DNA from 4 places in the Companilactobacillus ginsenosidimutans genome. Region 1 is predicted to be linked to each of the others. Evidence: riboswitches for the same ligand, from Rfam matches in the RefSeq annotation. Region 1 holds a riboswitch; each other region holds the start of a gene.

Region 1 (5,839 bases):
CAAGTATTGGTAAATACTGTGAACACTGTTGGTGTGATGGGGAAGGGTATCGCATTGGAATACAAAAAATTGTATCCAGAAATGTTTAAAGAATACCAAGAGTATTGCCAAGATGGTAGTTTAACTGTTGGAAAACTATATTTATTCAAATCAGCAAATAAATGGATCTTAAATTTTCCCACAAAGGAAAACTGGAGGAGTAAATCAAAGATCGAATATATAGAGTCCGGTTTAAAGAAATTTGTAGAAACATATGCAGATAAGGGAATCGAATCTATTTCATTTCCACAATTAGGTGTAGGGAATGGCGGATTAGATTGGGACAAACAAGTTAAACCTCTCATGGAAAAATATCTATCAGATTTACCAATTAACATTTATATCCATATTTATACTGGATGGCAAAACCATCCTGAATATGTAAAGCAAATAAAAAAAGCTCTCAGAAAGGGATACAATTCAGTATTACTGGATGAATTTAAGTCAGATTTTATAGACGCATTTGAAGGTTCAGAAGAGGGAAAAAATCTAAACATCCAAGTCATGGAAGAATCTGACGATTTGCCAGATAACGAAATATTTGTCACTTTTTTAAACGATGAATTGTATTTGTCGCAACAAGATATTATTGATGTATGGGGCAGTTTATTCAGTCTAGGTAAAATTTATGATGAAATTTGGCCTATGAATATTACTCGAAGTAAGAACTTTGAATTAATCAAAAGTATTTTATCGAAAATAGATTATATTGAGTTAATATCTACAACATTTCTTGATAATTCATCGTCAAGAGTGCCTACGCTGAGACAATCAGGTTTACTAGATCGAAGTAAAGTAAATGTTAAACGTCAACCGTTTGCGATACATGATTCTACTCAACTTGATATTTGGAGAGATAAATAATTATGAGGTATAAGGATATTATCGAAGATTTGGTTAATGATTCAGAAAAGACTGGGCTCAGAAAGTCAAAACGACGTTATTGGCCAAAATACGCCTTTCATTTCACAGATATTGATAATGCAATGGAAATATTGAAAAACAAAAAGATACATTCTAGATACTTTGTTGAACATAATTCTCAGATGTCCAATGATAATGCAAATTTAGGCGTAATTAACCAGACTGATATTGAAGTAGAAAAAGTGATTAGACTATATTTTCGACCAAAGACACCTACACAGTATTACAACGAGGGATTTAAAACTGCTGCTGAAATCAAAGATCAGGATTTTTCGGCAAATTGTCCAATTCCAATTTTTTTCTTATTTGATATGTCGACTCTATTGGAGATTCCGGGAGTCAAATTCACAGATTTTTCGTTGGCAACTAAACGAACTCCACATTATATGAATACACCAGAAGAATTTGAAAGATTACCTTTTGATAAAATTTATTTTGATGATGTAATGACATCTGATATGACAAAAGAGGAAAGAAAAGAGCTAACTGATCAGAAACAAGCTGAAATAGTTGTTCCGGATCCACTAAAACTTAATACTCTAAGGTGGATTTATACAAGATCTGAAGCTGAGAAAGAAACCCTAATAAATTTGCTTCATAAGGAAAATATAACTAATTTAGATTCGAAAATACGTGTTGCATATACAAATACTTATTTTTCCAATAGAAATTATGTTAAAAAGGTTACTCTGAGTTCTAAGGGATATTCAATAGTTAATAATGTTGATGATAATCGTTATCAACCGTATCCTTTGGATTCCTGGGAGGATGTTAAATATGCAGTTAATCCAGATGATACTGATAATTATTTGAATGTACAACTTAAAATCTTCACAGATGGAAATGTGTACACTTGGCCTCAAAAAGGCAAGAAAGCCTTATTAAAGCAGCAAATGACGCGTAATTTTCAAAAGCCAATTGAATCATACACATTGCAAATGTTAATCGATAATCATATTGCATATGAAGGTAAATGCGATACAACCGATGATATGCCATATTAATTTAATGATTGATTAGTTGATATTAAAAGACCAATTCCAGTTTATTGTGGAATTGGTCTTTTACTTGTTAATCGTAGTTTTTAATTCAGATACCGTCTGAGAAACATTTTTAGATTTCATAATTTCACTAACAACAGCAACTCCAGCGATAGGAATATTGCTGAATGATCCAACATTTGAAGTATTGATTCCGCCAATGGCCACAACAGGGATGTCGACCGATTTTGTGATTTCATCCAGAGTCCTAATGTCAGTGTGTTTAGTAATAACCTTTGTCTCGGTGGGAAAGATAGCACCCGTTCCAAGATAATCGGCACCAAATTGCTCTGCATATTTTGCACGTTCAACTGTTTTAGCCGAAACACCGAGAATTTTGTCCGGTCCAAGTAATTTTCGTGATATATCAATCGGCATTTCATCGTCACCGATATGAACACCAGATGCTTCGACCGCTAAACAAATATCAATTCGATCATCGATGATTAACTGAACATGATATCTGTCAGTAATTTGTTTAACTTTGATAGCCAGATCAAATAGCCTTCTTGTTGTAACATCCTTCTCTCGCAATTGGACGATGGTAACACCAGAACGACAAGCTTCGTCGATTATTGAGAAAAATTTTTCATCAGAATAAGCGTATCTAGCTGTCACTAAATACAAACTCATATCAAGCATGTAGAGCACCTCGAATTGATTCATACCAGTATTCATTATTTATCAGTAAGGACAGTTGATTAAGTGTTTCTTGACGAAAATCAGCCAGGCCTTCAGTACTTTCTATGGCATTCTCAGCACAAATGTTCAAATAACTAATCGCGGCAACACCAGCAACTAATCCATCGTGCTCATGTTCAACTAACGCAGTCATTAATGCACCAACAATATCACCAGTGCCAGTAAATCTGTCTAGTTCGGGAACGCCATTTTTAAGCTCTAACCGGGAGTTTTTGGAAACAATCAAGTCGGTAGCTCCTGTGGCAATAAAGGTGGTCTCGGGATGATTTTGAGCTTTTTCAAACATTGCATTCATTAATTCATCGACAGAATTCGAAGATTGATCAGACGAAGCACTATCAACACCACGACCGTGACTTGATAATCCGCAAAAAGTTCGCATTTCGGAGATATTACCTTTGACAATTGTTGGTTTGAAATCCAATAGTTCCTTTGACAAATCAAAACGAATTTTAGAAATAACAATTCCAACCAAATCAATGACAAATGGAATTCTCATTGAAGACGCCATTTTGCCGGCTTCCAATAAAGCAATTTCTCGTTCAGGAGAAATGTGTCCTAGATTCAAAAACAGGCTATCGATTTGTTCAAAAAGTTCAGGAAATTCTCTGATATCAGCTACCATCACAGGTTTTGCATTAATATACAACAGAGCGTTAGCAACAGATTCAATTGTGATTTCATTAGTGATGCAGTGTACTAATGGACTATGACTAAGTGGAAACTTGCATTTAACAAGTTTAGATATCGAATCATTTTGGCTGTAATTTTCCATTCTTTATTACTCCTTGGAATAAAGATTGAGCTCGCAAAAAGGGACGAGTGTCCTTTAACTTGTACAAAACGATAAAGGCAATAATTGATCCAGAAATAGCTCCACCAAAGAATCTAGGAGTATATAAGAACCAATACATACCATTGCTATTACCAGTAAACCAAACCATAACCGGGAAAGAGGTGAGAGATCCAATTAAACCAGTCCCAATAATTTCGCCCAACATAGCACCCCAGATCTTATGAGTATAACGATAACCAAGACCAGCTAACAGTGCGCCAAAGAAAGCACCAGTCAAAGCGAGAGGTGGAATCCCCATCATAGTCATCCGAATAACAGCACAGACTAAAGCCATAACGGAAACATAAGATGGACCCATCAAAACAGCTCCAGTGACATTGATCACACTAGACATAGGAGCCATACCCTCAATTCGGAAAATAGGGGAAAGAACAACATCCAAAGCAATCATCATCGCTAGGATAGTAAGCTTTTGAGTCTTTGAAGAATTAACCATAAGTGAAACTCCTTAATATAATTTTGAATAGAAATAGACAGAGTTCCACAAACAAAAAAATGCCAGTCGCTAAAAAACGTAACGACAGGCACAAATCAACATAAAAAATCATTTCACATTTTCCTGCGCCGGTGTTAGCCGTATCAGGTTCAATGGGTATAATCTCAGCGTTTGTGCACCCCAAATGTTTCGTATTCAATTGTGATATCAGTATATCATGTTTAACGTATATCTCATGATAATTTATGAAATACAATAAATTGAATACAGTAATTATTAATAAGATTGTTAAATTAGGGAAATAAAAAAAGAAGTGAAATAAAAAAATAGCCACACTCCAACTGAATTAGTCGGAATGTGGCTATTGAACTGTGGTTAGGTTTAAGAACTGCTAATTTTAGAAGTTTGCTGTTGACTAGTTCGCAGGGTAGGTTCGCCGGTGGCTCAGCCGTGGCGTTGTTGTTGACGAGGCAAAGGCCTCGTTTACAACAAAGTCGAGTTTTGAGATTTTTCGGTTTGTGAAAAACCTCAAAATCGGCTCACAGCGTTCCAGCCACCGCCGAACCTACCCGGAGAACGGCAGTGAACCGCAATAACCTAAAATTTAGTTGTTCTTATACGATGCTGCAGTAGCATCGTCACAATACAACCAATGCCCAGGCAGAACCTCTTGGAAATGCTGAGCATCATTGAAATGCTTAGAATGATCAAAATCGATACGACGACGAGTCTTTTCGATCTCAGGATCAGGAACAGGAATAGCCGATAAAAGACTCTGAGTGTAAGCGTGAAGTGGATGGTTGTAAATCTCATCCGAGTCAGCCAACTCAACGATTTTGCCGCTGTACATAACAGCAATACGGTCACTAATATATTTAACCATCGACAAATCATGGGCGATAAACATATAAGTCAAACCGCGTTCCTTTTGGATATCTTGCATCAAGTTAACAACTTGAGCTTGGATAGACACATCAAGTGCTGAGATTGGTTCATCAGCGATGATGAACTCGGGATCAACAGCTAAAGCTCTGGCGATACCAATTCTTTGACGCTGACCACCAGAAAACTCATAAGGGTATCTAGTCATATGTTCAGGATTCAAATGAACCATGTCGAGTAACTCTTCAACTCTTTGTGTTCTCTCATCATCATTTTTAGCAATACCGTGAATGTCCAAACCTTCAGCGATAATGTCTTTAACTTTCATTCTAGGGTTCAAAGATGCGTAAGGGTCTTGGAAAATCATTTGCATGTCGCGGCGGAAATCTTTCATCTGGCTGCTGTGATTTTTGATCTTGCTAATATCTTTACCTTTGAACAAAATTTCTCCACTAGTTGGGTTGTACAAGCGGATAATACTACGTCCAGTTGTACTCTTACCAGAACCGGATTCACCAACTAGACCAAAGGTTTCGCCTTTATAAATATCAAAGGAGACGTCATCGACAGCTTTAACTTCATTAGGTTTACCGATGTTGAAATATTGTTTGAGGTTTCTAACTTGAACGATAGGTTCTCTTTCATCAGCCATTATTTAACGTCTCCTCCAATCATTGATTGATATTTTTCAAAACGCTTTTGGATTGATTCAGGTGGTGTAACTTTTGGTGCATCAGGGTGCAACAACCAAGTTGCAGCATAATGCGTTTTTGAAACTTTGAAGAATGGTGGTTGCTCTTCAGTGTCAATTTCCATGGCATAGGCATTTCTAGGTGCAAATGCGTCACCAACTGGTGGATGCAATAAGTTAGGTGGTGTTCCGGGAATTGAGTTCAAACGATTTTGTGTACTTGTGTCGAGGGTAGGCATTGAATCCAAAAGTCCCCAAGTATAGGGATG
Region 2 (5,839 bases), 490 kb from region 1:
TTCGATTTTAGTTTCTGGTGGACAAACGACCGTTGCAAATTTGTTCTACAACATGGGTCGTAGACAAGTTGGACTAGTAGGAATGTGGGATATCGTCGCTTTTGATGAGGTTGCTGGTATCACTTTCAAGGATAAAGATGGCGTCCAAATCATGAAGGATTACATGGCATCTGGATCATTTGCCCGTGGTAAGGATGAAATCCAAGCTAGTGCAGCAATGGTTTTTGTCGGTAATATTAATCAGAGCATTGACGTTGTGATGCGAACTTCTAACTTGTTTGAACCATTTCCTGAGGTTATGGCGACTGATTCTGCATTTCTTGATAGGATTCATGCCTATATCCCTGGTTGGGAAATTCCAAAATACAAACCATCATTCTTTACAAAAGGATATGGATTAATAACTGATTACTTTGCTGAAATCATGCGAGAATTGCGTAAGCAGTCATTTTCCGATGCCATAGATAAATACTTCAAGTTGGGTGGCCAACTCAATCAGAGGGACACTATAGCTGTTAGAAAGACTACCTCCGGCATGTTGAAGTTGCTATATCCAAATGGCGAATATGGCAAACCCGAAGTTCAAGAAGCTTTGGAGTTTGCATTAGAACTTCGTCGGCGAGTTAAAGAGCAATTAAAGAAAATTGGTGGAATGGAATTTTTTGACATTAATTTTTCGTACATCGACAATGAAACATTTGAGGAACATTATGTCTCAGTGCCTGAGCAGGGATCCAATAGTTTAATTCCCGAGGGTACAGAAAAACCAGGTCAAGTTTATACTGTTACCTATGACAAAAATGAACGATTGAGTTTATTCAAAATTGAAACTCAGATGATAGCCGGAAATGGTAAATTTGAAAAAACTGGGATCTCTGGAAATCATAAAGCATCGGAAGCCATGGATACTGCATACAAGTATTTGAAAGCTAATTCAAAATCCGTTAGTTCAAGCATCAGTTTAACCACTCATGATTATGTGGTAAATGCAGTAAATCTGAATAATAGTGAGATGACCAGCAGATTGTCACTTGCTACATACATTGCCTTAGTATCGATTTCAATGAGTAAGTCTACTTTAGATAGTTTGGTTATTCTTGGCGAACATACAATTGGTGGTTCACTGGTGAAGCTTGATAATCTTGCAGATACTTTGCAAGTTGCACTGGATTCAGGTGCTAAGAAAATATTAATTCCTAACACTTCTGCTGCTGATTTAGGGTCAGTTCCTTCAGAATTATTGGGAGCATTTACAGTTATTTTTTATGATTCGATTGAAGATGCAGCATTCAAAGCATTGGGTGTAAAATAAATCTGCGCCAAATATTATATTTTTAAATAATTTCATGATAAACTTAAATCATACTTTAGCACTAGGGGTGTTTCGAGAGAGACTGAGACGGCTATGCCGATCCCTTTGAACCTGTGAGTTAATGCTTGCGTAGGAAAGTGCGATAATCTGGGCAAACTTATGCCACGATTCTTAATCCTACGATTAGAACCGTGGCTTTTTTTGTACTTTTGGAGGAATTTACGATGAAACTCGATTTATTGCAAAAAGTTAGAACTGACAATCCGATGATTTTAAATATTGCGAATTCAGTTACTCAAAGTGATGTCGCCAATGGAATTAGCGCCATTGGAGCGTCTCCATTAATGACAAATTACGATGCAGAGTTGAAGACCCTTGCCCAGATGGCAAGTGGCGTCTGCATCAACATCGGGACGCTCGACGAACGTCAAAATGAGCTTAGCAAAGATCTGTTGAAACTAGCATTAGATTTCAACAAGCCAGTTGTACTTGATCCAGTCGGAATCGGAGCAGTACCAGAACGATTGGCATTCGTTGAGGACTTATTCAAAGTAGCCAAGCCAACGATTATTCGTGGTAATGCTGGTGAGATTGCCAGTTTAGTTGGAGTTTCATGGTCCGCCAAAGGTATTGATTCAATCGATGAGGGGCAAACTAAGTCCGTCGATGAAATTGCCAAAGCCTGTTCGAAAAAGTTTGATTGCGTAACAGTCGTAACTGGTGTCACTGACACAATTGCCACTAGAGACCTAATTTCACACACGTTTAACGGAAATAAGATTTTTACAACAAGAGTGGGTACTGGCGATATGCTTTCATCTATTATCGCAGTATTCGCAGCTGTTTCTGATGGTAACTATTTTGAAGGTGCCAAGATGGCATGTCTTATTTTTGGATTAGCTGGAGAACTAGTAATGACAGAAACACCAAATATTGGACCTGCTGCCTTTTCAACACGTTTACTTGATCAACTTTATACGATTAATACTGAAGATATAAAGAGATGGGGGAAATATGATGAATGATGTAAATAGCTTTCCACAAGCATTGACCATCGCTGGAACTGACAGTGGTGGCGGTGCTGGTATTATGGCTGACATGAAGACAATGCAGGAATGTGGTGTCTTTTCGACTGCAGTGGTTGTCGCTGTGACGGCGCAAAATACAATTGGTGTTCAGAATTTTCAGGCAATTTCTCCAAAATTGATTTCGGAACAGTTTGCTTCATTAAACGATGATTTCAAAATCAAGGCCTGTAAGACCGGAATGTTGGCTGATGCTGAACATGTTGAAGTCGTTTATGACAATTTGAAGAAATATGACTTTGGTCCATTCGTATTGGATCCAGTTATGATTGCTAAAGGTGGCTCACAATTACTTTCTGATGAAGGTATTGATGCTATCAAAAATAAATTGATCAAGCTTGCCACATTAGTTACACCAAATATGCCCGAGGCTGAGCGTTTGATTGGCAGTAAGATTGAAAGTCAAAGTGGGATGCTCGTTGCCGCCAAGAAGATTCAAGATTTGGGAGCCAAAAATGTTTTGATCAAAGGTGGCCATGGCGATTCAGAAATGGTTCGTGATGTTGTGCTTTTGGAAAATGGTGAGAGTTTCAAGATGAGCAGCAAGAGAGTTCACACAATCAGAACCCACGGAACGGGCGATACAATTTCGTCTGCGATAGTTTCAAGACTGGCATTAGGCGATGATATGAAATCTGCCATTTTATATGGAAAAGATTTTGTTGAGGCAGCAATTAAAAATACCATTCAAGTTGGTCATGGTCACGGTCCACTAAACCACTGGGCATATAATGCCGAGGGTGCCTTCGATGAAATTTAAATCAGAAATGCTTCAAGCTTATTTTGTGTGTGGAACTCAAGATATTGGTGACCGAGATTTACCAGCTATATTGAATGAAGCAATCGCTGCCGGAATTACCGCCTTTCAATATCGTGATAAAGGTGAATCCAAGCTAAATGATGAGCAGCGTTATCAACTAGGTGTGATACTTCGTGATATTTGTAATAACGCACAAATTTCCTTTATTGTTGATGACGATGTCGATTTGGCAAACAAGTTAAATGCTGACGGGGTTCACGTTGGACAAAAAGATGAGCGAATTACGAAAGTGGTTCGGGATGCCAATCCGGATATGATGATTGGACTATCTTGTCAGACCATTGAGCAAACCGAAATTGCTAACGAAATAGATCGTGTCGATTACATCGGCGCTGGACCAATATTTTCCACAAATTCGAAGCCTGATGCAGTGGCTCCGATGGGACTAGAACTGATGGAAGATATGGTGAATATTAGTGATGTGCCAATCGTAGCAATCGGTGGTATTGACAACACCAACTTACAATCGTTAAAGAATAATGGAGCTGTTGGTGCGGCATTCATTACTTTAGTCACACAGACTGATGATATAAATCGAAGTGTAAAAAATGTTTTAGATGTATTCAAATAAGACGTATGGATAAACACATGCGTCTTTTTGCGTATAATCAGGGTAACGAACTGTGAGGTTATAGTTATGCGACAAAATTTCGAAACTTTTTCTGTTGGCGTATTAAATTTGTTGGCAAATGCAGGGGTGGTCATTCCATATTTCTTTTGTCTAATGTTATATACCCAAAATAGTGGGAATCCAGTTTATGCGTTGCCTTTTTTAATGCTATATACATTCAGATGTATTGGCATGTTGCTAACTGTCTATATAAATTGGACCGCAGCAACAATGTTAAACGTCTCGAACGTCACGGGGATTATTGGTTCATTATCAATGTTGTTTGCGGGCAATCCATTTTTTGGAATTCTCGGTGGAATACTCCTAGGACTTTCATCAAGTTGGATCTGGCCATATTTTTTAACGATGAGGTCACGTGGAAAACTAGATGAGAATTTTAAGATAACTATAAATCATTGGATGGCCGCATTAGTTGCCATGATTATTCTAGTTGCAATCGGATATCTTTCAGATAAGATGCAAATTTTGAATTTAGCGTTTGGATTTTTGGCAATTGTCTTCGTCTTTAGCTGGTTTGGTGGGATTTATATGAAACGCCAAATTGATTTTTATTCAAACAGTGACTATAAGATTAGTATCCACAATCCTTCAAAATTAGTATTGGCACTAATATTCCTAGTAGTACTCGTAATTTTAATGTTCTCAATCCGCTACACAAGGCTAACAAATACCTCTAGTGTGATGGATTTACTTATTTGTTTGTTAGCTGTGATTGTTTTGGCAACCTTAATTTATTTTCAATTAGATATTCACCGAAAAATTTTTCCACTGAGCTTAGCAGCATTAACTCGCGGTGTAGTAATGAACTTCGTCCTGCTTTATTCGATTTTTGATAGTACGTTACGATTCAAATTCAATTCAACTATGATTATATTTGTAATTTACATGGTAGGATTTGAGCTTGGTCCAACGTTGTTGAAAAAGTTCACAGAGTGGAGATATCCAGTGTTAATTATTGGAATTATCTTCACAATGTGGGATCCAACATACTTCTTCGGACTGTTACTGTGCGCAATCTTTATAGGTGCTGATAATGTGATTTTGAATGATTCTTTGTATACGCATCCTAACTTAAATGGCGAGAGGGCATTTTTAATCAAATATCAGCTTTCTAGTGTTGGAAATATTTCTCAGCAACTAATCTATATGAGTGTCATTTATATTTTGAGTTTTGCGATGAACGTCAAAGTGCTTTCGTTCTTTGATAAATCAGTCTCAGGAGCAACGTATTCATTGTTAACTAATATTCATTTATTTATTTCAATTTGGATTATTTTTGTGTCAGCGATTACCTACTATTCAACACGCCGATTTAAACTTTCTTCAAAGTAATTTATGAATATCATTTAGGAAATATTATTCAAATTAATATTTATCAGAAAACGTATCAAAATGGGAAAATAATAATATGTATATTGAGAACTGAAAGCGCCTAATGATTGGTATTATATGTCTACGCTATTGAATGTGAATTGCTTAACGTTCATAGCCGGAAATTACATTAGAAGATTAAATGTTACTCTACTAGCAAGAAGTAGTTTACTAGCGGTTTAAACACTTAATGGAAGTTTGGCACATACGAAAGTATTGCCGCTGGCGAAATTCTGGCTTGAATTTCACCTTGATGCAAATTTCCCTTATTAACAACTTCGAAGAATTGATTCCTCCCAATCAAGGTTGCTGTCCTTGATGAGTCAGTTCGAGATTTAACAAACGAATGGATCAAGTATATTAGAACTTTAGCGAATACGATGATTCTGAATATCTGATATTTATTTTATTATTAAAGTGACTTTGTTTTAAAATATCGTCTGCTGCGATGACAAACTCACTGACACTACAACATCTTAATTACGAGACCTCCCATCTTTATTAAGAAAAATGTTGCGGAAATAAAATTATCAACTTACTTCGGAATGATTTGTGTCACGCCGTGATAAGATTTCAAATATGCTAACTGGTTTATGGAAAAGGCTATCTCCCAATAGTTT
Region 3 (5,839 bases), 1.2 Mb from region 1:
TGATGCGAGAGAAATGATTGGACGTACACCTGGAAGCATTTCAGCCATTCGTCCTATGAGAGACGGTGTTATCGCGGACTACGATACTACTGCAGCTATGATGAAGTATTTCATCGAAAAAACAACCGGTAATTCACATCCATCTGTAATGGTATGTGTGCCAAGTGGTGTTACTGAAGTTGAAAAGAGAGCTGTTATCGAAGCTACTCAACATGCAGGAGCCAAAGAAGCTTATGTAATCGAAGAACCATTTGCAGCTGCAATTGGTGCGGGACTTCCTGTTATGGATCCAACTGGTAACATGGTTGTTGATATTGGTGGTGGTACTACTGATGTCGCTACTATTTCTCTTGGTGGTATTGTCTCATCACGTTCAATCAGAGTTGCTGGTGATAAGTTTGATGAGTCAATTTCTGCTTATATCAAAACAAACTTTAATTTGCAAATCGGTGAAAGAACTGCTGAAGATGTTAAAATGCAAGTTGGTTCAGCCTCAATTGAGAAATCAAAAGAACTTGAATCAATGCAAATTCGTGGTAGAGATTTAGTTACTGGTCTACCAAAGACTATTCAATTAGCTGGCGAAGATATTGCCACTGCTATTCATGAAGATGTTCAAGAGATTATTGAAACAATCAAGGAAACACTTGAAGAAACATCACCTGAAATTGCCGCTGATGTTATTGATCACGGTATTGTTCTAACGGGTGGGGGGGCTTTGTTGCACCATTTACCAGAGGTTATCTCTGAAGCAACTGGAGTGCCTGTATTTATAGCTCAAGACCCACTAGATTGTGTAGCCATCGGTACTGGAGAATCATTGAAAAATATCGATGTAATGCGTCGTCAAAAATAAGCGGGGTGAACCCGCTTTTTTATTTGTTTGAAGGTAGGAGGAAGAAATGCAAAAGTTTTTCTCAAATAAAAAGTTAATTATTTTAATGATAATCATTATTGTAACTTTTGGACTTTTGGCGGTATCTGTTAACGTCAGAGATAAAAAAGATACTCCTCCCGTTGTTCAGCAAGTCGGCAACGATGTCGTTAGTTTGGTTGGTGGCGTATTCTCATATCCAACTAACGGGATAAAGAACGTTTCCTCTGAATTCTCTGATCTCTACAATACCTATGCTGAAAATCGTCGATTGAAATCAAAAATTGAGGATTTAGCACAAAATCAAGCTAAATTAAAAGTTACTCAAGATGAGAACAAGAAACTTAAACAAGAACTAGATTTAAATGCCACTCTTACAGACTATGACACAACTAATGCAGCTGTCTTGACACGATCACCTAGTAGTTGGCAAAACTACCTAGTCATCAATCGCGGTCAAACAAGTGGTATTAAGAAAAACATGCCTGTTATGTCTGGTAAAGGGTTGATTGGTAGAATCGTAGAGGTTAACAAGATTAGTTCTAAGGTTGAGTTGATTTCTACAGATAATGAAATCAATGACAAGTTTGCTTCTGAGATTCTTGATGATAACAAAACTAATATAACTGGTGTCGTGAGTCGCTTTGATAACAGTACAGGTGATTTAGTTATGGAAAATGTCAATTCTGTAAAGGGAATCAAAAAAGGTCAACGTGTAGTTACTTCTGGTCTTGGTGGAAGAACACCAAGAGGTTTATATATCGGTAAGGTATACGGTATTAAGAAGGACGATTATGGAATGACCAATTCTGTATATATTACGCCAGCCGCAGAGTTGAGAAACTTCACTGTTGTTACAGTTATCAAATCTTCTGTAAGTGGTGAAAAATAATGCCTATTAAAACACAAAAGATGATAGGTCAAGTTGTCTTTATTATGCTGGCATTTTACTTTGATGGCTTGATGAAATGGTCTTTTTTAAATAATATGAATAAAGGAACTATGTCAATAGTTCCCCAGTTGATGTTGATGGTACTGGTCATGCTCACCACGAGACTCGATAGTAGAAGAACGATACTAGTTTATGGAATAGTATTTGGTGTCATTTACGATTCATATTATTTTGGGATAATCGGATTGTACACAGTATTGTTGCCACTTATTTTAGTGGGAATTGATCATTATAAATTTTTATTTACCAAAACTTCAGTCGGATATGAGACATCAATTTATTTCTTGTCTTTAACTGCTTTAGAGACTGGTGTATTCCTGCTTGAAAAATTATTCAAGCTTGCATCAGCCGATATAGGTGATTTTATTACCTATATTCTCGGTCCAACTTTGCTTTGGAATATAATAGTATTCTTTATTTTATATGTTCCTTTTGCCAATCTTAGTGATTGGCTAGTTAAGTATAGGAGGGGAACCAAATGAGTGATGTCACTCTTAAAGGTAGTAAAGATGGTTTTTCAGTAATCATTGATGATTCATGTGATTTTGAAGATGCCATGAAGCAACTCAAGAATATGATTGTCGAACAGACTATTGGAACTGACGAAGATGATGTTATTCAATTTACAGTTAAAACTGGTAATCGTCTTTTTGATGAAGAACAAACAGCTCGTGTAAGAAATATCTTTTCAAAGTATCCCCAAATTGAACTAGTAAATATTGAATCTAATGTTATTTTAAAGACTGAATCAGATAAATTGATCGAAGATAACAAATTTAATATTGAAACTGGAATTATTCGAAGTGGGCAAAAAGTTGAGTATCAAGGGGATATCTTGTTCCTTGGTACCTTACATGATGGTTCTCAAATATCAACAGATGGATCAATTTATCTTTTGGGTGAAGTCCATGGTATTGTTCAAGCAGGTTATCCTGACAATACTAATGCTGCTATTATTGGAAACTTAAACGGTGGTGCCCAATATCGAATTGCTGATGTTGTTGAAATTGTTACTGAAGATAATGCTGATAAGTTTACTAATTATAAATTTGCACATATTGATGATCTTCATACGATTAGTGTGGAAGACTTAAAAGAATTTAAAGACGTAATTAATGAAACAAGAAAGAGGACCGAGTAGTTATGGGAATTTCTATTGTTGTGACATCCGGTAAGGGTGGAGTTGGAAAAACAACTACCACAGCTAATGTCAGTACAGAGTTAGCATCTATGGGGAAAAAAGTCTGTATGGTCGATTTAGATATAGGACTTCGTAACTTGGATGCAGTCCTTGGATTAACCAATAGAATAGTATATGACATTGTCGATGTTGCCCAAGAAAGAGTAGTTTTATCACAGGCTCTGGTTAGGGATCCAAGATTCGGAGATAATTTATATCTTCTGGCTGCATCACAATTTTCTGATAAATATGTTTTGGACAATGCAGCAGTAAGTACAATTATTGAATATTTAAAACAAAGATTCGATTTTGTCATGATTGATTGTCCAGCTGGAATTGAATATGGATTCAAAAATGCCGTTAATTCTGCTGATGCAGCTTTAGTTGTGACGAATCCCGAAATAGCATCGGTTAGTGATTCTGATCGTGTTGTTGGTATTTTGGAAAGTCTTGAGATGCCAATTACACCACATTTAATTATCAATAGAATTAGAAAGAACATGATCAACGAAGGTACTTCAATGAAAATTGAAGATATTGTTAATCATTTAGGAATTCCATTAATCGGAATTATAGTTGATGAAGATGAAGTTATCTCTTCTTCAAACGCTGGTGAAACCGTTGTTTCTGATCCTAATAGTGATGCCGGACGTGGTTATAAGAATATTGCTCGCCGTATGTTAGGTGAGAATGTTCCGTTAACATTATTCGACACACCTAAGAAACGCGGATTTATGAGCCGAATGTTTGGACGAAATAACTAGTTGTAGTTATAATGTCGTTAAAATTAAATAGTCAGCACGAGGGGAGCCATTTTGGCTGAGAGTGATTATTATCAGACCCTGAAAACCTGTTATGTTAATGCATGCGTAGGGATAGTGTTTAAACTTACAAATGTACGTAACTTCCTTGTGATGACAATTCCAAGGGAGTTTTTTTTATGGCACAAAATAAGGAATTAATCATATTAACTGAAGGTGCTATTGTAACTGCTGCTGCACAAGCGCTAGCATTTGTCCCGCATTCAGTTGGAATTTCATCTATCGAAGTAGTTTATGGATTAATACCAATGGCCATTTTTGCATTGCGTCGTGGATTAAAGGCGGGGTTAATGGCTGGACTGGTGTGGGGATTACTGGATATGTTATTGCGTGGGCTTAGCACGGGAAGTGTCATGAACCCACTGCAGGGGTTTATTGAGTATCCAATTGCATTTGGAGCAATTGGATTAATTGGACTGGGCAGTTACAAAGTCAAACAGACGATTTCTAATGGTAAAAATTCACTGGGGTGGATTTTGGCATTCAGTGCTTTAGGCTTTTCAGTAAAATATTTATTTCACTTCATAGCTGGTGGTATTTTTTGGGCGGCCTTTGCTCCAAAGGGAATGAATCCTTGGATATATTCATTAGTAATTAATGGTGGTAGTTTTATTGCCAATATGATAATGATGTTGGTCTTAGTAATTATTTTGCACAAAGTATTTAATCAATTAATTATGGTAAAGAAATAAACTTATAAAAAAGAGTCGCATCGAGAATTCTCGATGCGACTCTTTTTGTTATTTATTGTAGTAATCCTGGTACAATTCCAAGCACTACACCAAGAAGGGTAACAATAATCATCAACCAAACAACTCCTTGAATGATTTTAGATAAAGTACTCTTCGGCTTTTTATCGTTCAAAACTGACACCACCTAGTGTAATTATATTTGCAATATTACTTCACCTAGCGGTTTTATGCAACTTCCTTAAAATTTGGTAATATTCCCCCCACCAGTCACCACTTTTTATAATCAGTGATATAGAAGGCTTTTGAGCAATATATTGAAACATAATATGATTATTCTAAGTTCGTGTGGTTAATTGTGGTAAATTGTGGTAAATTAGAAAGTGTTAAAGATTTGAGGTGAGCTTTAGATGTTCATGGGTGAATTTCATCACACAATTGATGCAAAGGGAAGAATAATAGTTCCATCAAAATTCCGCCAAGAAATTGGTGAATCCTTTGTGGTCACACGTGGAATGGACGGATGTCTTTTTGGATATCCCATGGACCAATGGACAAAACTTGAAGCTCAACTCGACAAATTACCATTAACGAAAAAAGATGCTCGTGCCTTTACCAGATTCTTTTATTCGGCAGCTACTGAAGTGGAATTCGATAAGCAAGGACGTATCAATTTATCGGCTCCACTGATCAAGTTTTCTAAATTAGAAAAGAATTGTGTGATCGTGGGAGTATCTGATCGAATCGAAATTTGGGACGAAGAGAATTGGAATAAATTCAATCAAGAGGCAGAAGAGAACTTTGAAGATATTTCGGAGAAGATGACAGACTTTGACTTCTAATGAATTTACACACAAAACAGTTCTCTTAAAAGAGACAATTGACATGCTTGCGCCAAAGGACAACGGAACGTACGTTGATGCAACCTTTGGACGCGGTGGACACACTAAAGAATTATTGAGTCGTGTGCACAATAGTACCGTATATGCTTTTGATCGTGATGAGAGTGCAATTGAAACTGGTGAGGAAATCGAAAATGATCCAAAAATCATTGGAGATAATAAATTGGTTTTAATTCGAGACAATTTCGAGAACATGCAAGAACGTTTGAACGAATTAAATGTTTTTGAAGTAACAGGGATTGTTTATGATCTTGGAGTTTCTTCACCACAGTTTGATGATGCAGTTCGTGGATTTAGCTATAAAAAAGAAGCTAGATTAGATATGAGAATGGATCAACGTCAAGAACTCGATGCAGAGAAAATTGTCAATGATTGGCCATATAATGACTTAGTGAGAATTTTCTTTAAGTATGGTGATGAA
Region 4 (5,839 bases), 420 kb from region 1:
AAGACTTAGCATGGTCATGGCAACAATCATTTTCAAACCTAGGTGGAGTTTTAGCAACAATTCTCCCCTTCGCATTAACATGGTTTGGTGTTTCAAACGTTGCCGCCAAAGGAACAGTTCCACTATCACTTCGATTAGCATTTTATATCGGAGCAGGAATTCTTTTAATCACAGCTTTCTACACAATCTTCTCCGTCCACGAATATGATCCAGCAACTTATGCCGGCTATCATCACATCGACGTCAACGCACACAAGAAATCCGTCAGCCTCTGGAAATTAGTTAAGACAGCTCCAAAATCTTTTTGGGAAATTTTTGTAGTGCAGATTTTCAACTGGTTCGCGTTCCAATATTTGTGCACATACGGAACTGGTGCGATTGCGCAGAATGTTTGGCACACTTCTAATGCATCTTCAGCTGGCTATCAAGCTGCCGGTAATTGGTTTGGAATCATGACTTGTGTTCAATCAATCGCCGCTGTTGTTTGGGGGTTTGCAGTTCTATCCCACACAAAACCAACCCAACGTAAATTCTGGTTAAGAGTAAGTTTGATCCTTGGTGGATTAGGATTTGTATCAATTTTCTTCATCCACAATCAACTTCTATTAATCGTTCCATTCGTACTAATTGGAATTTGGTATCTAACAATGCAAACGCAACCACTTTCACTTTTCACAGAATCATTGAACGGTGAAAACGAAGGTGCTTATCTCGGATTATTCAATTGTGGAATTTGTTTACCACAAATTATTGCTTCATTACTAAGCTTTGTGATTTTCCCAATGGTCGGAAAATCAATGCCCGGAATGATTGCTGTTGCCGGAGGAGCACTCTTAATTGGCTCTTTAGCAGTCAGCGTTATTCATCCATCTTTATCAAATAAAACTGAGGAGGAAATGTAGTTATGACAAAAAATTGGTGGCAAGGTTCAGTCGTTTATCAAGTTTATACACGTAGTTATCAAGATAGTAATGGTGACGGAGTCGGTGACCTACCTGGACTAACACAACGTTTGCCATATATTAAAAAGTTAGGTGCTGATGTAATTTGGCTTAATCCAATTTACAAATCACCTGACAAAGATAATGGCTACGATATTAGTGATTATCGCTCAATCCAAGATGTTTATGGCAGCATGGATGACTTCGACAAAATGCTTGATACCGCACATAAAGATGATTTAAAAATTGTTATGGATTTAGTTGTTAACCACACTTCTGACAAACACGAATGGTTTGAACAAAGCCGTCAGTCAAAAGATAATTCTTACTCAGATTATTATATTTGGCGTGATCCCGTTGATGGACATGCACCAAACAATTGGGGTTCTTACTTCTCAGGCCCAGCTTGGACTTACGAACCAAAACGTGGTCAATATTACCTCCACTTGTTTGCTCCAGGACAGCCTGATTTGAATTGGGAAAATCCTAAAGTCAGACAAGAAGTGTACAGCTTGATGAAATTCTGGCTTGATAAAGGTATTGACGGTTTCAGAATGGATGTTATCAACTTAATATCCAAGCCTGCTGGATTGCCTGATGCTCCCCAAGCTGCAGGTTCCTCCTATGGAAATGTTGAACCACTAGTATCTGACGGTCCACGTTTGAATGAATTTTTACATGAAATGAATGACGAAGTTCTTTCGAAATACGATATTATGACCGTTGGCGAAATGCCTGGTTCAACGCCTGAGGACGCTATTGAATACACCGGATTGAAGTCCAATGAATTGAACATGGTTTTCCAATTCGAACATGTTGATTTAGCAGCTAATCCTGACAAACGTTTGGGTAAGTGGAACGACCAGCCTATCAAATTGGTCGACCTGAAAAAAGCTTTATCCCGTTGGGAAACTGAGCTTGATGGTAAGGGCTGGAACAGTCTTTACTGGAATAATCACGACCAACCACGTGCTGTTTCTCGGTTTGCAACAGATAATCCAAAATATCGTGTTACAGCAGCCAAAATGCTTGGGACAACTCTTCACATGATGCAAGGAACACCTTACGTCTATGAAGGTGAAGAATTGGGCGAGACCAACGTTCACTACAAATCTCTCGACCAATATGAAGACATCGAAAGTATCAATGCTTACCATCAATTGGTCGAAAAAGATAAGGCTGTCGATGGTCCAACCATGCTGAAATATTTGGAAAATATGTCACGTGACAACGCCAGAACACCTATGCAATGGGACGATTCTGATAACGCTGGATTTACAACTGGAAGACCTTGGTTTGCACTGAATCCTAATTACAAGGAAATCAACGCCAAGAGCCAAGTTGACGATCCAGACTCAATTTATAATTACTATCGTCAGTTAATCAGCTTACGTCATAATAGTGATTTAATTACTTACGGAAATTATGAAGAAATCGATCCTGAGGACAATGAAGTATTTGCTTATCGTCGCCACTATGAAGGTAAAACTTTGTTAGTTATCAGTAACTTTACCGATAAATCAGTTGAACGAGACTATCAACAAGCAGACGGCAAACGTTTGATTGGTAACTATTCAGAGAATCAAGGTACGGCACTTAGACCATATGAAACTAATGTTTATTTATTTGACTAACTCAAAAAGGTATCCTATCGGATACCTTTTTTTATACAAATTTCCAATCACGTTGATAATAAGCTTGATCCCAAAAATGCCATTCGAGTTCACAGCTTTTCAGAAATCTATCTTCAACTTCTTTTAGTTTTTCATCACTATATTTACTTGCTTCCAAATCCAAAATATCAAACAACTGAACACTCAACATTTTATCTTCACTGTTAACACCAGCATAAAAATCAATCCACGATTTAAATGGATTGGATTCTGTCGAGGATCCCTGCTCAATCAAAGTTTCCCCAATAACTGAATATGTCCAAGGACATGGCAACATAGATGCAACAACGTCTATCAAGTCTCCTGTTCTTGCCGCATTATACATGTGCTCGTTGTATAGGTATGTCATTGGCGCTTGCTTATCATTCTGGACTGTCGAGTACTCAATACCTGCGACCTTACAAAAATCGATGTGTGGTTGGATTTCACTGTTCAAAGTAAATTCGATTTGATTAGTAAAAAGTTGAATTTGATCACGACTATTGGATTTCTGTATTGCTGCAGCATAAACTTTCATAAATGCATTTAGATAATTAAAATCTTGCCCAACATAAAAAGCCAACGCATCTTTTGAAACATCTCCCTGACCTATTCCTTCAACGAAAGGATGTTTCAATATTTGTTTCAAAATCGGCTGGCCTTTTTTAATTAGTCTTTCAGAAAATTCCATTTTATATTCCACCTTGCTTGATATTTCAAATATCAATCTGCAAGGATTATCACTTTCCTACGTTGGTTTTGACCAAATCAGGTTCAAAGGGATTGGCATTTACAATCTCAGCATTTTTAATGCACCCCTAGCGATTAATATTTGATTGGAGTAATCATATCATGTTTTCATATTTTATACTGAAAAATATTGATTTAACGATTATTCGTTTAATTGCTATAAATATAACTAGCTTTACACGTCATGAGCTACATGATAAGCTTGCAATTGTTATAACATTCTTCGAAAAATATATCTGGGGTGCCGCAAGGCTGAGATTAAACCCATTGAACCTGATCTAATTAATATTAGTGTAGGAAGATATTGGATAATTTAGGGGCCAACTATTTTTTGCACACGCAGATAAATGGTTGGTCTTTTTTCGCCTCGTGAATATATTCTTTCAAGGAGCTTTTAACAAAACTTTTTTGAGGGGACAGATTTACTATGAACAGACAAAGTTCAAGAACCAAATCTTCAATTTTTAATTACTCGTTGAGAGACGTTGCCTTTATCGCATTAACAGGTGTTTTCTGTGGTGCAATCTTTTTTGCAACTAGTCTTTCATACAACTTCCTATTGGCTGGGTTATCAGCAGTAGGGTTAGCACCCGTAGCTAATGACCTATTATTGGGATTATGGATGATTGCCGGTCCATTAGCAGCGATGTTAACTAGAAAAGTACTTGCCTGTACAATCGGTGAAATTCTAGGTAGTTTTGTCGAAATGATTTTAGGTGGTCAATGGGGAGCCGCAACCTTGATTTCTGGATTAATTCAAGGTGTAGGTAGTGGACTTGGATTCACAATGACCGGTTACAGAAGATTCGACAAATTTGGTTTACTCCTATCAGCAATCACAGGTACAGTTGTATCCTTCGGCTGGAGTTTGATCAGTGAAGGATACCTAAAATATAATTTTGGATTCTTAATTATTTTATTCATCGTTCGTTTCATCTCAATCGGATTCTTTGCCGGCATCTTGGTTTACTGGATCAACAAATTAGTTGAAAAATCAGGTATCTTGAACCGAGATTAGGTGACGGTATGGATAAACTAGCAATAAAAAATTTAACATTTAGATATAAGAATGACGAACCTGATATCATCAAGAATCTGGATTTCACTTTAAAAACTGGAACTTTCAACATTTTGTATGGGGCTTCAGGATGTGGTAAATCAACTTTAATGAAAATTATTGCTGGTTTATATCCAGAATATTCGGGACATTTGTCTAGTGGTGAAATGTTTCTGGATGGCAAAGATACTAGTGATTGGGATATTCAAAAAGTATCACGGCACGTAGCAATATTATTTCAAAATCCAATTGATCAATTCTCAATGACAACCGTCAAAAATGAATTTATTTTTACATTGGAAAACATTGGAATACCAAGCTCTGATATCGATAACATTATTGATAGTTCACTTAAAAGAGTTGGTATATCTGGTTTCAAAGAACGTAAAATCGATACATTATCTGGTGGAGAATTGCAAAAAGTTTCCATTGCCATCACATTAGCAATGGATGCTGATTTCATTATGCTGGATGAACCTTTTGCATCAATTGACATGAAATCTCGAGGGCAATTGCTTTCACTACTTAAAGACCTCCAAGTTAACGATGGTAAAACCATCTTAATTACTGATCATGATTTAAACGGTTACCAGGAATTGATAGATAATTTGTACCACTTTCAAGACGGAACACTTGAACATATTACTAATCAGAGCAATGTGTTCAGTCGTTACCAGTCAAACAGTTGTAAGCTTACTTTTGATCTCCCTATCGAAAAAAATGAAGGCAATATTATAAATATCCAAAACCTTCATTTACAAAACGGTTCAAAGACTTTACTCGCCGATACCTCCTTTTCGATTTTCAAAAATAAGATGATATTACTGACCGGTGAAAATGGTACTGGAAAATCTACCTTCTTCTCTGCACTTACCCGTCTACATGATTTTAAGGGCCAAATAAATTATCAAGATAAAAACATCTTGAAATACAATCAAAGAAAATTTGCGAGACAAATTGGTTTTGTTTTCCAAGATTCGCAGATGCAATATCTTAAACTAACAGTCCAAGAAGAGATTGATTTGAGTCTAAAATATACTGATTTCAAAGACTTTTGGACTTCAAAAGCGGTCGATAATTATTTACTAAAACTAAAATTAGATCAATTAAAAGATCATGTTGTTTATCAACTATCTGGTGGTCAAAAAAAGAAACTTCAAATCTTTGAGATGTTGATTTTGGGTACACCAGTATTATTATTGGATGAACCTCTGGCCGGATTAGATATAGATTCAGCCCTTGTTGTTATGACAATGATAAAAGAAATATCTGAAAGACAAAATCAAACCATTTTACTGATTAGTCATCAATTAAGTGGTTTAAATAATTTCTTCGACTATCATTTAGAACTACGCAATCAGACTCTTGAATATTCGGAGGTGGCTAACTTTGAATCCATCTCTTAAATTAGCATTAGTCTTAATCGCCAGTTTCGAACT

Evidence for each region. Region 1 has a riboswitch for thiamine pyrophosphate ahead of thiW (energy coupling factor transporter S component ThiW). Riboswitches for the same ligand answer to the same signal wherever they lie in the genome.
Region 2: it holds a riboswitch for thiamine pyrophosphate, as region 1 does, so the genes downstream of both, thiM (hydroxyethylthiazole kinase) here and thiW (energy coupling factor transporter S component ThiW) in region 1, are expected to answer to the same signal.
Region 3: it holds a riboswitch for thiamine pyrophosphate, as region 1 does, so the genes downstream of both, thiT (energy-coupled thiamine transporter ThiT) here and thiW (energy coupling factor transporter S component ThiW) in region 1, are expected to answer to the same signal.
Region 4: it holds a riboswitch for thiamine pyrophosphate, as region 1 does, so the genes downstream of both, tenA (thiaminase II) here and thiW (energy coupling factor transporter S component ThiW) in region 1, are expected to answer to the same signal.

The regions. Positions count from the first base shown of each region.
Region 1 covers NZ_CP012034.1:1,661,691-1,667,529, reverse strand. Annotated here, with positions in the region: gene ABM34_RS12945 (macro domain-containing protein) at 1-903, shown strand, start outside; gene ABM34_RS08525 (DarT ssDNA thymidine ADP-ribosyltransferase family protein) at 906-1,967, shown strand; gene thiE (thiamine phosphate synthase) at 2,028-2,645, opposite strand; gene thiM (hydroxyethylthiazole kinase) at 2,638-3,480, opposite strand; gene thiW (energy coupling factor transporter S component ThiW) at 3,458-3,997, opposite strand; TPP riboswitch at 4,101-4,190, opposite strand; gene ABM34_RS08505 (ABC transporter ATP-binding protein) at 4,602-5,531, opposite strand; gene ABM34_RS08500 (ABC transporter ATP-binding protein) at 5,531-5,839, opposite strand, start outside.
Region 2 covers NZ_CP012034.1:1,175,067-1,180,905, reverse strand. Annotated here, with positions in the region: gene brxL (protease Lon-related BREX system protein BrxL) at 1-1,312, shown strand, start outside; TPP riboswitch at 1,366-1,465, shown strand; gene thiM (hydroxyethylthiazole kinase) at 1,537-2,337, shown strand; gene thiD (bifunctional hydroxymethylpyrimidine kinase/phosphomethylpyrimidine kinase) at 2,330-3,157, shown strand; gene thiE (thiamine phosphate synthase) at 3,147-3,788, shown strand; gene ABM34_RS06205 (hypothetical protein) at 3,855-5,180, shown strand.
Region 3 covers NZ_CP012034.1:313,401-319,239, forward strand. Annotated here, with positions in the region: gene ABM34_RS01770 (rod shape-determining protein) at 1-856, shown strand, start outside; gene mreC (rod shape-determining protein MreC) at 903-1,766, shown strand; gene mreD (rod shape-determining protein MreD) at 1,766-2,308, shown strand; gene ABM34_RS01785 (septum site-determining protein MinC) at 2,305-2,967, shown strand; gene minD (septum site-determining protein MinD) at 2,970-3,770, shown strand; TPP riboswitch at 3,800-3,900, shown strand; gene thiT (energy-coupled thiamine transporter ThiT) at 3,947-4,519, shown strand; gene ABM34_RS13030 (DUF4044 domain-containing protein) at 4,572-4,691, opposite strand; gene mraZ (division/cell wall cluster transcriptional repressor MraZ) at 4,927-5,358, shown strand; gene rsmH (16S rRNA (cytosine(1402)-N(4))-methyltransferase RsmH) at 5,348-5,839, shown strand, end outside.
Region 4 covers NZ_CP012034.1:2,080,429-2,086,267, reverse strand. Annotated here, with positions in the region: gene ABM34_RS10450 (SLC45 family MFS transporter) at 1-902, shown strand, start outside; gene ABM34_RS10445 (glycoside hydrolase family 13 protein) at 905-2,575, shown strand; gene tenA (thiaminase II) at 2,607-3,284, opposite strand; TPP riboswitch at 3,322-3,423, opposite strand; TPP riboswitch at 3,571-3,660, shown strand; gene ABM34_RS10430 (ECF transporter S component) at 3,771-4,361, shown strand; gene ABM34_RS10425 (ABC transporter ATP-binding protein) at 4,370-5,806, shown strand; gene ABM34_RS10420 (energy-coupling factor transporter transmembrane component T family protein) at 5,790-5,839, shown strand, end outside.